DNA from 2 places in the Bartonella machadoae genome. Region 2 is predicted to be linked to the other one. Evidence: predicted binding sites of a transcription regulator. Region 2 holds the regulator's gene; the other holds the start of a gene.

Region 1 (4,695 bases), 660 kb from region 2:
GGTGAGCGCATTTGCTGCACGCAACAACGCAGTTCCACCACCAGCAACAATACCTTCTTCCACAGCAGCACGTGTTGCATTCAAGGCATCATCAACACGGTCTTTCTTTTCTTTCACTTCAACTTCTGTTGCACCGCCAACACGAATAACGGCAACACCACCAGCGAGTTTAGCAAGTCTTTCTTGCAATTTTTCACGATCATAGTCAGAAGTGGTTTCTTCAATCTGCGCTTTAATTTGATTAACGCGTGCACTAATTTCAGCTTTTTGTCCAGCACCATCAATAATCGTGGTATTTTCTTTAGAAATATTGACTTTCTTAGCACGTCCAAGCATATCCAAAGTGACATTTTCCAGTTTAATGCCGACATCTTCGGAAATAACCTGACCCGATGTTAAGATGGCAATATCTTCAAGCATTGCTTTACGACGATCACCAAATCCTGGTGCTTTAACAGCAGCAATTTTCAAACCACCGCGCAACTTGTTAACAACGAGCGTTGCCAAAGCTTCACCTTCAACATCTTCCGCGATAATGAGAAGAGGCTTACCAGACTGAACCACAGCTTCAAGCACAGGAAGGAGAGATTGAAGATTAGACAATTTCTTCTCATGAATGAGGATGTAAGGATCATCAAGATCAGCCACCATTTTTTCAGCATTGGTGACAAAATAGGGGGAAAGATATCCACGATCGAATTGCATACCTTCCACAACTTCTAATTCCGTTTCAGCAGTCTTTGCTTCTTCCACGGTAATAACGCCTTCATTGCCCACTTTTTCCATAGCATCAGCAATCATCTTACCGATTTCTGCCGCGCCATTAGCGGAAATTGTTCCCACTTGGGCAATTTCTGCTGAAGTTTGGATTTTTTTCGCTTTTTTGAAGAGATTTGCCACCACTTCATCAACAGCAGCATCAATTCCACGCTTGAGATCCATTGGGTTCATGCCAGCAGCAACGGCTTTTACACCTTCTTGCACGATAGCCTGTCCCAAAACAGTTGCGGTTGTTGTTCCATCCCCAGCGATATCATTGGTTTTGGAAGCGACTTCGCGCAACATTTGCGCACCCATATTTTCGAACTTATCTTCTAGTTCGATTTCCTTTGCAACGGATACACCATCTTTTGTGATGCGAGGTGCACCAAATGATTTATCGATCACCACATTGCGCCCTTTAGGGCCGAGGGTCACCTTAACAGCGTTAGCAAGGATATCAACACCGCGCAACAGACGCTCACGCGCTTCACGGCCAAATTTGACTTCTTTAGCAGCCATTTAATTTCTCCTTGAAATTATCTCAAATAGTACAAAACAAAAAATTGGGATTCTGAATTAACCTAGAATTCCCATAATGTCAGATTCTTTCATGATGAGGAGATCTTCCCCATTAATCTTTACTTCGGTGCCCGACCATTTTCCAAACAGGATACGGTCTCCTGCTTTCACTTCGAGAGGCACACGCTTTCCGTTGTCATCAAGAGCGCCATTACCAACAGCAATAATTTCACCTTCTTGAGGTTTTTCCTTCGCCGTATCAGGGATGATGATCCCACCAGCGGTTTTATTTTCAGATTCAACCCGACGAACAACAACACGATCGTGTAGTGGGCGGAATTGTATATTAGCCATATTTTAAATCCTTAAAACTTAATATAATTGATAGAATTGAATTAATTTTAAGTCCTTGCTAGCACTCTCAACTTACGAGTGCTAACAGCAGTTAAGATATAAAATCCCAGCATCTCAATGTCAAGGATTGTTCATAAAATAATTTCCCTAAAAAGTCTTCAAACACTTGCTTCTCTTTTCTATTTTGCGTTATCTAGCTTTGTATTAAACTTGCAAACAAAAAGGAACTTATCATGGTTGAAACACGTCAGGAAACGGATAGCTTTGGAACGATTGCGGTCCGGCAAGATCGTTATTGGGGCGCACAAACTGAACGTTCTCTGCATAATTTTAATATTGGCAGTGAAAAACAACCTCTCAGCGTCATCTATGCTTTAAGCCTTGTTAAAAAAGCAGCAGCCGTTGTCAATATGGAAAAAGGCAAGCTTTCAGAAAAAATTGGTAAAGCGATCATTGCTGCGGCTGATGAAGTGCTTGCCGGTGCCTTTGACACCCATTTCCCCCTTTCTGTTTGGCAAACGGGCTCTGGGACACAGAGCAATATGAATGTCAATGAAGTAATTGCCAACCATGCCAGCATGCTCTTGGGAGGAAAATTAGGCAGCAAAAAACCGGTTCACCCCAATGACCATGTCAATATGAGTCAATCATCAAACGATTCCTTTCCCACAGCGCTTCACATTGCCACCACATTGCAAACACGCCAACACTTGTTTCCCATTCTTGAAGCCCTTATTATGACTTTAAAGAAAAAGGAGGAAGAATTTGCCGATATCATTAAAATCGGTCGAACGCATACCCAAGATGCCACCCCCCTCACTCTCGCCCAAGAATTTTCCGGCTATCGTGCTGCCTTAGAAGCCAACCGCCAACGTATTGAAACAGCTCTAAACGATGTGCAAATGCTTGCCCAAGGAGGCACAGCCGTTGGAACAGGGCTCAATGCACCGAAAGGTTTTGATGTTGCTTTTGCGCAAACAATCAGCACTCTTACAGGGATCACTTTTAAGACCGCCAACAACAAATTTGAAGCCCTCGCCCATCATGGAGCCCTTGCCCATTTCCATGGTAGTTTGAATGCCCTAGCAGCCGATCTATTCAAAATTGCCAATGATATTCGCTTCTTGGGTTCAGGTCCCCGTTCAGGATTGGGAGAACTCAACTTGCCAGAAAATGAACCAGGCTCCTCTATCATGCCGGGCAAGGTTAACCCCACACAGTGTGAAGCAATGACGATGGTTGCTTGCCAAGTCTTTGGCAATCATACCAGTGTAACATTTGCCGCAAGTCAGGGCCATTTTGAACTCAATGTTTATAAACCTGTTATTGGCTATAATGTTTTACAGTCGATCACACTTCTTGGTGATTGCATACGCTCTTTTGACCTGCATTGCATCCAAGGCTTACGCGCCAATCGAATCCATATTCATTCTCTCATGGAACGCTCATTAATGCTGGTGACCGCTCTTGCCCCAGAAATTGGCTATGAGAAGGCTGCTGAAATTGCCAAAGCCGCCCATAAGAATGATACAACTTTGCGTGCTGAAGCAATAAAAGCAGGCATTTCTGGAGAGACTTATGACCGGCTTGTTGATCCTAAAAAGATGATTCATCCGCAATAAGCGCGCACAATAAATCTACACAACAAACAATAAATGGAGAACAACAAATTTTACTTGATGAAAACATCGAACCCTCTGCGGTTCGATGTTTTTTCTATCATTTCAAAATCGCTTCTTGCAAAGAGCACAAAAAATTTTGTGCATAAAAATGCATACAACTCTACCCACGACAACCACAAAACGCGTATCATACGAGAATGATAATAACTGGAATCCTCGCAAGGCTTGCCATACAACAAACGCACCACACAACAAGAGAGAAAAATTTTTCCCTAACCCATCGCTTTATGTAATAATATCAGGCTTTTCACGCCCTAACTGTTGTTTTACATTCAACAATTTCAACGCAGCCTGTTGTAAAGGCTGGACAACTTTTTGTGGATCTTGAAAATGTTTACGTGGATCAGCTTCATACTGCTCAAAATAAAGCCGCAAAGTCGCCCCTACGGTTCCCGTTCCCGATAAACGCACCACCAACCGTGCACCATTTTTGAAAAAAATACGCAGACCTTGCTTGCTATTCACACTGTGATCAATGGGATCATGATAGGTAAAATCATCTGCTTTTTCAACGAAGAGTCCAGCAATTTCGGTTCCCGCCCGTGGTAAATGGGCACGCAAGTGCTCTATGAGTGCATGGGCTTTTTCCGCCTCCACTTCTTCATAATCATGGCGTAAAGAATAAAAGCGCCCATAGGTTTGCCAATGCTGTTGCACAATTTGTGCGACAGTTTTCCCTGTCACCGCCAAAAGATTTAACCAAAACAACACCGCCCACAAACCATCCTTTTCACGAATATGATGCGAACCTGTTCCAAAACTTTCTTCACCGCAAAAGGTCACTTTTCTCGCATCCAAAAGTGAACCAAAGAACTTCCAACCCGTTGGTGTTTCAAAACAATTTAACTGTTTTTTTGCAGCTACCAAATCAACAGCACGCGTTGTTGGCATAGAACGCGCAACCCCTACAATACCTTGGCGATACGCTTTAATGAGATGTGCATGTTCCACCATAATCGCTAAGGAATCAGAAGGTGTTACAAATTGCCCACAGCCAATAATAAGATTCCGATCTCCATCCCCATCAGAGGCCGCCCCAAGATCAGGCGCCTGCTCCGACATTAAAAAATTATAAAGCTCCTTGGCATAAACCAAATTGGGATCAGGATGCTTCCCACCAAAATTGGCTAAGGGAACACCATTGACCACTGTCCCTGTAGAAAATCCCAAACATTTTTCAAAAATTTCATGGGCATAAGGCCCCGTTACCGCGTGCATGGCATCAAAGCGCAAAGTGAGACCTTCCCTCACAGCCTTAGCAATACAATCAAAATCAAAGATCTCTTGCATCAAAGCCACATAATCTGCGACGGGATCAATGATATCTATTCGCATAGCCCCTAGAAAAGTTGTTCCTTCTTTTTGCAAATCAACATCT
Region 2 (11,042 bases):
TGAGAATTTCACCATCATGAAGCATTGCTCTAGCGATAGCGATTCGTTGTTTTTGCCCACCCGAAAGATTACAACCATTATCGCCTATCTGCGTATCATACCCATTGGGGAGTTCCATAATAAAGTCATGGGCATTGGCTGTTTTCGCTGCTTTGATGATATCATCATCACTAGCCCCTTCTCTTCCTAGTCCAATATTATATTTAATGCTTCCTTGAAAGAGAAACGTATCCTGTCCTACATAAGCTATTAAATTGCGAAGAGAACGGAAAGTCGCATAGCGGATGTCTTGATCATTGATCAATATGCGTCCTTGTGTCGGGTCATAAAGGCGCATAATTAAATTAATAAGGGTTGATTTTCCTGTTCCGGAAGGTCCTACCAATGCGGTCATTTTTCCAGGTTCTATTTCTAGATTGATGTCTTTCAACACTGTTTTATTATCTGAATATGCAAAAGAAACATTTTCAAAACGGATGCCTCCTTGTTTTTTATCCAGATCTTTAGCTGTTTCATGTTCTATAATCGTGAGAGGATGATCGAGTATTTCGTACATTGTACGGATATTAACCAAGCCTGCTTCAATTTTAACACGTACATTTGCCAGCCTTTTTGCTGGTTCGTAAGCAAGAAGCAAGGCGACAATAAAGGACATGAATTCCCCTTGAACACCTGTACGTTGGGTAGCAAGATACCCGGAAAAACAGATAATACCGGCAATAGCAACACCAGCGAGTGTTTCCATAATCGGATTTGTAATGGCTTGAAGCGTTGCAATAGTATTTGCTTGTTTTTCAACATTACAAATGGCTTTTTCCATACGTTTTTTCATGAGTTCTTCTAATGAAAAAGCCTTAATGACTCGAATACCAATAGAACTTTCTTGTACAATCTTGATAATTTCACCAATTGACAGAAGTTCTTTTTCCACAAGACTACGAACATGTTTTAAAGCCATGCGGACTCCGAAAAAAGCTAGTGGTCCCACTATTAAGGTAATGGCAATCAACGTAAAATTTTGAATCAACATGACAAGCAACAGGCCACTAACGGAAAGCAAATCACGCACAAAAGTTGTGATAATTGTATCAATGATATTACGTATGGCCGTCGCATTGTGGGTTACACGGACAAGCAGGTCAGATGAAGTGTTGTTGTGATAAAAAGAGACGCCCTGTTCCATAAGACGTGCATAAATTTTACGCTGTTGTTCAGCAACGATGCTGTTACCTGCTTTACTCAAGAAGTAAGTTTGAGCAAAAGTCGCCATTCCTTTGAGAATAAAAATGAAAGCAATGATACTAGAAATTAAAACAATCAGAGCAAAATTTTGCGCATCAATAATAGAGTTGACAACATCACGCATAATCCATGCGCTAGCCGCAGTTGTAGCAGAAATAATGATCATCGAAAAAATCGCTGCACTATACCAACGCGCATGCTTATAAAAATTTTCCCGCAAAAGTCGAATGATAAGATGTTTATCAAAAGTAGAAATTTGTTTTTTGATCATGAAGCGCTTCTATATTTTATTGTTCTTTTATGCAAGATTGAAGCACTCTCATTCAAAGAGATTTAGTCTTTAATATAAAAAAAGCCGTTTATTCAATAAAGATTCTGATACATATCAACCAGTTATTCAAAAGCACCACCACTTTGTGATGCTTTTAAATCATACCCTACACACCAACTCTAAATAATTTGTATTCTCTACATAATTGCCATAAAAATTATTTTGCTGCTATTACCATCATCATTTGACGACCTTCGAGTTTTGGTTCAGATTCGATTTTGGCGATTTCACTTGTATCTTCTTTAACACGTTGAAGAAGCTTTAATCCAAGATCTTGGTGCGCCATTTCACGGCCACGAAAACGCAAAGTAATCTTCACTTTATCGCCATTACCAATAAAGCGGTGAATAGCTTTGAGTTTAACGCCATAATCATGGACATCGACATTTGGACGCATCTTAATCTCTTTGATTTCGATGACTTTTTGTTTTTTACGTGTTTCAGCTGCTTTTTTTTGGGTCTGATATTTTAGTTTTCCCAAATCGATAATTTTACACACGGGCGGTTCGGCATTTGGTACGATTTCAACCAAATCAAGCCCTGCTTCTGCAGCCATAGCAAGTGCTTCTTGTATTGCAACAATACCCTGATGTTGTCCCTCATCATTGATAAGCTGGACGCGAGGAACTCTAATATCTTGATTTGAACGTGGCCCATCTTTCTGGGTAGGTGTCATTTTAAATGGTCTACGAATGGTTTATGCTCCTTAATTTTGATTTATCTAACACGTAATTTAATATACAATTATACACAGAAAGACAACTAGAATTCGTGCTTTTTTCATATTTGATTTATGACTTTAAGGTCTAATTTGGAAGTCAAAATTTTTCTTTTATGAGTAAAAGTATTTTATAGAGGAAAAGAATAATGGATGAAAATATTCCTTGCCAATTTTTTTCATTTGAAGACACTGCTCTTGCGGTACGCTATCGTAAAGGGTGTGGCTCTCCTGGTTTGGTTTGGCTTTCTGGCTATCAATCTGATATGTTAGGAAACAAGGCGATGTTGGTTGATCATTTTGCTCAGAAGAATGATCTGTCTTGTTTACGTTTTGATTACTCTGGTCATGGAGAGTCTGGGGGTGATTTTTTTCAAGGAACGATTTCACGTTGGGTTAAAGAGAGTTTAGCGATTTTTGAAACCTATTGTGAAGGACCACAAATTTTGATTGGTTCCTCTATGGGGGGGTGGATAGCTCTAAAGCTTGCAATGATGCTAGCGCAGAAAAACAAAAGGCTTGCCGGTATGGTATTGATTGCACCGGCTCCTGATTTTACGCAAACATTGGTAGAACCAGCGTTAGGTCCAGAGGAATGGAGAATTTTAGAAGAAAAGGGGTATATCGAGCGACCAGCAGTTGGTGATGCAGAGCCGATGCCCTTTACAAAAGCGCTCATTGAAGATGGACGAGACAACTGTGTCATGAAGGGATGTATAGATGTTGGATGCCCAATCCATATCTTACAAGGGATGGAAGATGAGGATATACCCTATCAACATACATTGACTTTATTGAATCATTTACCTTTACATGATGTGACATTAACACTCGTTCGTGATGCAGATCATCGCTTTTCGCGTCCGCAAGATTTGGACTGCCTTGAAACGGTATTGAGATCATTGATTGACCGAATTAATGGAGAGGATCAAATTCATTGATGATAAAGATATTGATGAAGATATAATATATGACCATTTCTGAACAGCATTTTATTTTCTTTGGTCGCGTTGTGCCTCTTTCATATTTGATTTATGACTTTAAGGTTTAGTTTGGAAGTGGAGATTTTTCTTTTATAAGTAAAAGTGTTTTATAGAGAAAAAGAATAAAGAATGATGAATAATGATATTCCTTGCCAATTTTTTTCGTTTAAAGATACAGCTCTTGCCGTACGCCACCGCAAAGGCAGTAGCTCTCTAGGTTTGTTTTGTCTTCATGGCTATCTATCGGACATGTCAGGAGATAAGGTGATGTTTGTTGATCGTTTTGCTCAGAAGAACGATTTGTCCTGCTTACGTTTTGATTATTCTGGGCATGGAGAATCAGGGGGTGATTTTTTTCAAGGAACCATTTCACGTTGGGTTCAGGAAAGTTTAGCAGTTTTTGAAGCTTATTGTGAGGGGCCACAAATTTTGATTGGTACCTCTATGGGGGGATGGATTGCTTTAAAGCTTGCTATGATGCTCGCACAAAAAAATAAGAGGCTTGCTGGCATGGTTTTGATTGCGCCAGCTCCTGATTTTACAAAAACACTGATAGAATCAGGGTTGGGTCGCAAAAAGTGGAAAATTTTAGAAGAAACAGAGCATATTGAACGATCAGAAATTAGTTATACAGAACCGGTTCCCTTTACAAAAGTATTTATTGAAGATGGACGAGACAATTGTGTCATGAAGGGATGCATTGATGTTGGATGCCCAATCCATATCTTACAAGGGATGGAAGATGTTGAGATACCCTATCAACATACATTGAATCTACTGAATCATTTGCCTTTACATGATGTGACATTGACACTTGTTCGTGATGCAGATCATCGTTTTTCGCGTCCGCAAGATGCGGATTGTCTTGAAATGGTGTTGAGGTCATTGATAGACCGAATTAATAGAGAGGATCAAATTCATTGATGATGAAGATATAATATATGACCATTTCTGAACAGCATTTTATTTTCTCTGGTCGCGTTGTGCCTCTACAGATACGTGAACATAGGGGCGCGCGTCGCCTTACATTGCGCGTTGAGGCGAGCGGGCAGAAGATTTGTGTCATAACACCACCAGCGATAAGTCGTTGTTCAGTTCAAAGTTTTATTGAAAAACACCGATCTTGGATTGAAGCGCGTCTTACTTGTGTAAAAATTTCTCATGAAAATTCTTATCTCAAAGAGGGTGCTACAGTTCCTTTATTAGGGGTTTCACATACGATAAGGCATAAGACAGGGCGTGGGGTGACGGAAATCATTGCCGGGGATGTAGGACAAGAACCGCAAATTATTGTTTATGGTCAATTAGAATATTTGCCAAGGCGTATTGCGGATATTTTAAAAAAACAGGCTGCTCTTACTATAACGCCATTGGTTGCATATTATGCACAGAAAGTAGAGCGTAAAGTAAAGTCCATTAGCTATAAAGATACGAAAAGCCGTTGGGGATCTTGTTCAATAGACAAGCGTCTTTCTTTTTCTTGGCGCCTTATTATGGCACCAAAAGAAATTGTTGAATATGTTGTCGCACATGAGGTTGCCCATCTTGTTGAAATGAATCACGGACCAAAATTTTGGGCTCTTTGTGAAAAGCTTTGTCCAGAAAGTCAAAAACATCGCACTTGGTTGAAGGAAAATGGTCGTATGCTTCAAGCGATTAATTTTCATTCGCATAGGTTGGATGGATTTGAAAATGTGGAGGAGTTTTGAAGAGAACACTCTTTGATGGAACTTTTTATTGCGCTTTCCATTATGTAGGTGCTTCATCGTATGATGAGGAATTCATTGAAGCGCTCAGCACGATTGTCTTCCCCTACTTGGTTTGTTGAGTGTCTTCAATGTTTTTTCTTTATCTTTTGGATAATTCAGCTTAATAATCTTGGATAATTTTAAAATTCAGATTGGAAAAGCGCTTATGCCTGTTCTTACAGATCCCCTTCAGCTCTTACAGGCACTTATTCGTTGCCCTTCGGTTACACCTCATGAGGCGGGCGTCTTATCAACTTTGGAGCGATTTTTAAAAGAGATAGGATTTTGTGTCGAACGTCCTATTTTTGCGGATAAAAATACCGAAGATGTGGAAAATCTTTATGCGAAAATGGGGGAGAGTGGTCCGCATCTGATGTTTGCTGGTCATACGGATGTTGTGCCACCAGGTGCGTTGGAAAATTGGACGTATCCTCCTTTTGAAGCTGTCGTAGATCAAGGGAAATTATACGGGCGAGGCGCTGTTGATATGAAGGGCGGGATTGCTTGTTTTGTTGCGGCGTTGGCGCGAGTTGTTGAAAAACAGCCTCTTAAAGGGACAGTAAGTCTTCTGATTACGGGTGATGAAGAAGGTCCTGCCATTAACGGTACGGTTAAACTTCTCAAATGGGCAGAACAAAAAGGTGAAAAATGGACTGCGGCACTTGTGGGAGAACCGACAAGCGTAAAATTTATTGGTGATATCATAAAGATTGGTCGCCGAGGGTCAATTTCTGGTATCATTACAGTGAAAGGTCGCCAAGGTCATGTGGCATTTCCTGAACGGGCAGCTAATCCATTGCCTTTAGCAAGTAGGCTTATTCAAGCATTAATACAAACGGCTTTGGATCAAGGGACAGAAAATTTTCAACCAAGTAATTTGGAATTGACAACGATTGATACGGGTAATTGTGTAGCAAATGTTATTCCAGCACAAACAACGGTTCGTTTTAATATACGTTACAACGATCTCTGGACAAAAGAAACGCTCAAGACAGAGATTGAAAAACGTCTTGCTTCAGTAGAGTCAAACAACAACAAGAATCAATACCCCTACTATCAGCTTGAATGGATTCCAAGTTTGGGAGATGTTTTTTTGACCAACAATGATCAACTCGTTACAACTTTATCAAATGCTATTAAAGATATAACCGGAACTATACCAGAATGTTCAACTTCGGGGGGAACTTCCGATGCGCGATTTATTAAGGATTATTGCCCAGTGGTTGAATTCGGTCTACCGGGGCAAACAATGCATATGGTGGATGAGTGTGTAACTCTTGAGGCATTGGAAACCCTCACTTCTATTTATGAACGTTTCATTATTGATTTTTTTGCGCAGACAAAGTGATTACCTTTTAAAGAATCTGCCTCTCAAATTGAAAACCATAAAGATTATGCAATGAAGTAGATGTAATGGCAGATAACATCATAGAGATTTTAGTTTGCTAATTGGCTAATGATGTGGTCAAGAAGAATACGTCCTTTGCTTGTTGCTTTTAAGCGCTGGTTTCCGGATATTTCTATAAGTCCTTGTTGTTGTAAATCGATAAGCTTTTCCATTGGTAAGCTCTTTGGGTTTAAGGTTTCATAACGTGGAAGGTCCAAGCCTTCGCAAAGACGCAGTCCCATGAGGAGCATTTCATTTGCTTGTTGTAATGGGGTTAATTGTTCTGTTTCAATACAGCCATGCCCTGTTGTTTCTACCAATTCGAGCCAACTTTCAGGGTGTTTTTCATTTATTGTGACATAACGTTTACAGTTTTCAACTTGAGAGATAGATGCTTTTGAAGAGGGAGGGGAGTGATTCGGGGTATGTTCAATAAAACGCCCATGAGCTCCTGGACCAAAGCCTGCATATTCATGATAACGCCAATAGAGAAGATTGTGTGCCGATTCGGCACCCGGGATTGCATGATTTGAGATTTCATAGGCTAGCAGTCCGTGTGTCGCAGTAATTTCTTGAGTAAGATGGTAGAGGTCTGCTGCAAGTTCTGAAGTGGGAAGGATAAGTCTTCCTGCGGCATGAAGCCGTTTAAAAGCGGTTCCATCTTCGATTGTGAGTTGGTAGAGAGAAAGATGATCTGCTGCCAAATCAAGCGCTTGAAACAGTTCAGATTTCCATTGCTCTAACGTTTGTTCAGGGCGGGCATAAATGAGATCAAAGGATAAACGTGGAAAGATTTCGCGTGCCAAAGCAATAGCGTGAAGAGCCTGTTTCACATCATGAAGACGGCCAAGTTTTCGCAATGCTTTATCATTGAGCGCTTGAACCCCTAGAGACAAGCGGTTAACACCTGCTGCGCGATACCCGCGAAAGCGTTCTGCTTCCACACTTGATGGATTAGCTTCCAGTGTAATTTCAACTTTATCATCGATTGTCCACTTTTTTGCAAGTGCTTGCAATAAGGCATCAACAGTTTGAGGCATCATAAGAGAAGGCGTTCCTCCACCAATAAAAATACTGGTAATACGCCGTGGACCTATTTTATGATATTGCGTTTCTATTTCGCGTTCAAAGGCGGTTACAAAACGTGGTTGATCAACGCCATGAATCCGCACATGTGAATTAAAATCACAATAAGGACATTTTGTTGCGCAAAAGGGCCAATGAATATAAATGCCAAAAAATTCATTCATGAGACTGTCAAAAGGTTTTCTGCTAAAAGCTTGAAAGCACGTGCACGATGCGAGAGAGGTGTTTTATCATTGAGTTTCCAACCGTGTTTTTGCTCCGTTGACATTTCACCAAAGGTCTTTTCATATCCATCTGGTAAAAAAATGGGGTCGAAACCAAAACCTTTATCTCCACGTGGGGGCCAAATAAATGTTCCTTCAACGCTGCCTTGGAAATAGTCTGCATAGCCATTAGGCCATGCGATACAAATGACCGATATAAATCGGCATTTCCGTTGGCTTTTTTTAAGCGCTCCAATTTTTTGCAGTTCATCTTCTATTTTTTGCATAGCTTTTGCAAAATTACGTGTACCATCGGGTTGAAGAGCAAGGTCAGCTGTATAAACACCCGGTGCGCCGTCCAATGCATCTACTTCCAAGCCCGAATCATCAGAAAGAGCAGGAAGTCCTGTCTTTTTTGCTGCTGCAAAGGCTTTGATATAGGCATTTTCTTCAAATGTTGTTCCTGTTTCTTTTGGTTCTGGCAATCCGAGCTCCTTTGCGGATTGTATCGTTAAACCAAAAGGAGTAAGCAAAGCCGTAATTTCGTGCAATTTGCCGATGTTATGTGTTGCAATGACAAGTTTTTCGGTTGCTATGCTTCTCATAGACATTTTTCTCCAAAGATAGAAGGGAGTTCTTTGATGTTAAAAACCTAAAATGAGCTTAAATACTCAGTATAGATACATCTTGCTGGATTTTATACGATATGATTTTATATATATCATTGATATTCCATTGAGATGAAAAATTTTCGTATTTGATGAGACCAATGATTAAATAGTATGCTCCTTTGTTTTATGATAGCATTTTTTTATAATAAAATTATAATATGTTTTTGTACTACTTTAGATTATTTGACCAACCCTTGGCAAAGTTTATATAAGAGAGAAGTGTTTTTAAAGTAGTGAAACAATTGTAATGAAACACAAACCTATTGACGATGAACTAAAATATCTTGATGAACGTTCGCGTGATATTTTTCGCCATATTGTGGAAGCCTATCTTAATGATGGTGAACCTGTAGGATCACGAAATCTTTCGCGGCTTTTACGACAGACTTTATCTCCTGCGACAATTCGCAATGTGATGAGTGATCTTGAACATCTTGGTTTGATTTATGCACCTCATGTCTCTGCGGGACGAATGCCAACACAATCAGGATTACGATTTTTTGTTGATGTATTCATGGAAGCGGGTGATTTGCCAAATGAGGAGCGGGAAAGTATTGAAATGCAAGTCAAAGAGGCTGGTCATGCGCAGTCAGTTGAACATTTTCTTATCCAAGCAAGTCGTGTTCTTTCAGATCTTTCCCGTGGAGCAGGGCTTGTTTTAGCCACAAAACAAGAAGGGACGTTAAAGCATATTGAGTTTGTGCGCCTTGATAGAGAGCATGCTCTTGCTGTTTTAGTGACACAACAAGGTGAGGTTGAAAATCGTATTGTGCATTTACCAGAAGGGGTTACGCATGCGCAATTGACAGAAGCAACGAATTTTCTTAATGCCCATATTCAGGGACTCACATTGAGTGAGGCAAAAGAAGAAATTGCACGTTTATGCTCAGAAACACGTGCTGCGCTCGATCATTTATCTCATCATCTTGTTGAAACGGGATTAGCTGTTTGGGGGGGAGAAGATGCCGATCATAAAATACATCTTATTGTTCGTGGGCGTAGTAATTTGCTTGAAGATGTGAAAGCAGAAGAAGATTTAGAGCGGTTAAGACATCTGTTTGATGATCTTGAAACGCGTGAAAGTATGGCGCAACTTCTCGATTTAACGGATGAAGGTTCGGGGGTTCGTATTTTTATAGGTTCAGAAAATAAGTTATTTTCGCTTTCTGGTTCTTCTTTAGTGGTAGCACCTTATCGCGATTCAAAACAAAGAGTCATTGGTGCTTTAGGGGTTATTGGACCCACACGACTTAATTATGCGAGGATTGTACCTATGGTTGATTATACGGCTCAACTTGTATCGCAACTGTTGCGTTAAAACGATTAGGTGGAATATTTGTGCTATAAACGCTTATTCTCTTTAAGATGCGTAAATGCCTCTTGATTTTTGTCTGCAAAATTTCGATATCGAGAATAATAAATCTTATGAAGGAATGGAATTTCTATGTCTGATGAAAAAAACAAATTTACTGACGCTTCATTTGAAAATTGCGATTTGAAGAATCCAACGGATTGTGCTGCGCTTAAACAAGCAGCTGATGAATTTTTAAAAACGCGTGAAGCGGAATCTCGTGCAGAGGTTGAAGAAGAAAAAGATGAATTTATCGACCCCTTGGTTGCTTTGCAGGATGAAAACAAAGCGTTGAAAGATCAACTTTTACGTCTTGCTGCTGATATGGAAAATCTTCGGCGTCGTACCGCGCGTGATGTTGCGGATGCAAAGGCGTATTCAATTGCGAGTTTTGCACGTGACATGCTCTCTGTTTCTGATAACCTCAATCGGGCTTTAGAGGCTATTCCAGAAGGGGCAAAAGAGAATGACGCTGGTTTGAAAACATTAGCTGAAGGTGTGGAAATGACTGAGCGTGCAATGATAGCAGCATTAGAACGTCACGGGGTGCAAAAAATTCATCCAGAGGGGCAAAAATTTGATCCTCACTTTCATCAAGCGATGTTTGAGATTCCTAACTCTGATGTTCCCGATAACACTGTTCAGCAAGTTGTTCAGGCCGGTTACATTATTGGTGAACGTGTTTTACGTCCTGCTATAGTAGGTGTAGCCAAAAGAGGAACAAAAGAAGCTCCTGTTGAAGCTGATTCGGCCTAAATTCTATAAATAATAACATTATTGATACAGAAGCATAGGCATTATCAATCCGTATTCATTAAGCAATTTATAAATTAGATATTGATAACCGAGAACGAGAAAGGGTGTTTGAAACACCCTTTTATCCTTGTAGTGCCCATCTTTTTTCCACAATATACGGGACATTGCTTGAGGGAGATGGCGAGAACAATAAAACAAAAGAATCAACTTCAAAAGAAGGAAATGAAAAATCACCTCGAGATGACAGATAAGGAGGAAGATCTTCAGGTTTAATAGCAAGCAATCGTGCAAGAGTGATATGTGGAGTAAATTGTTTTTCATCCGGTGTTAAGTGCAAGCTGTTTCGAATAGATTGCATTTTTTCGTGTAGAAGATTGAGAGTTTTACAAGGTTCAATACGAACAACGAGAGAATGGGGAGCGTTTTCTGAACCAAAAACTTCAAATCCCCTTGGTTGTAGCACAAAAGGAGGGAGTTTTATTGTATCAAAGGCACAAATCAGCGCATCTGCTACGGAGCTCTCAATTTCGCCAAAAAAAGATAAAGTAATATGAAAGTTTTGTGGA

What was found. The regulator HrcA, encoded in region 2, represses chaperone genes, less so after heat shock. The targets are predictions, from matches to a motif close to GTTAGCACTCNCNNNNNGNGAGTGCTAAC.
Region 1: groES (co-chaperone GroES) is a predicted target of HrcA. The motif match lies at 1,693-1,721, and genes of this name have one in related genera.

What each region holds. Positions count from the first base shown of each region.
Region 1 covers NZ_CP087114.1:1,965,973-1,970,667, forward strand. Annotated here, with positions in the region: gene groL (chaperonin GroEL) at 1-1,281, opposite strand, end outside; gene groES (co-chaperone GroES) at 1,339-1,635, opposite strand; gene fumC (class II fumarate hydratase) at 1,869-3,257, shown strand; gene LNM86_RS09310 (alpha-D-glucose phosphate-specific phosphoglucomutase) at 3,543-4,695, opposite strand, start outside.
Region 2 covers NZ_CP087114.1:2,621,234-2,632,275, forward strand. Annotated here, with positions in the region: gene LNM86_RS12355 (ABC transporter ATP-binding protein) at 1-1,513, opposite strand, end outside; gene infC (translation initiation factor IF-3) at 1,731-2,249, opposite strand; gene LNM86_RS12365 (alpha/beta hydrolase) at 2,441-3,232, shown strand; gene LNM86_RS12370 (alpha/beta hydrolase) at 3,407-4,198, shown strand; gene LNM86_RS12375 (M48 family metallopeptidase) at 4,216-4,983, shown strand; gene dapE (succinyl-diaminopimelate desuccinylase) at 5,189-6,370, shown strand; gene hemW (radical SAM family heme chaperone HemW) at 6,460-7,659, opposite strand; gene rdgB (RdgB/HAM1 family non-canonical purine NTP pyrophosphatase) at 7,656-8,303, opposite strand; gene hrcA (heat-inducible transcriptional repressor HrcA) at 8,617-9,687, shown strand; gene grpE (nucleotide exchange factor GrpE) at 9,814-10,476, shown strand; gene thpR (RNA 2',3'-cyclic phosphodiesterase) at 10,598-11,042, opposite strand, start outside.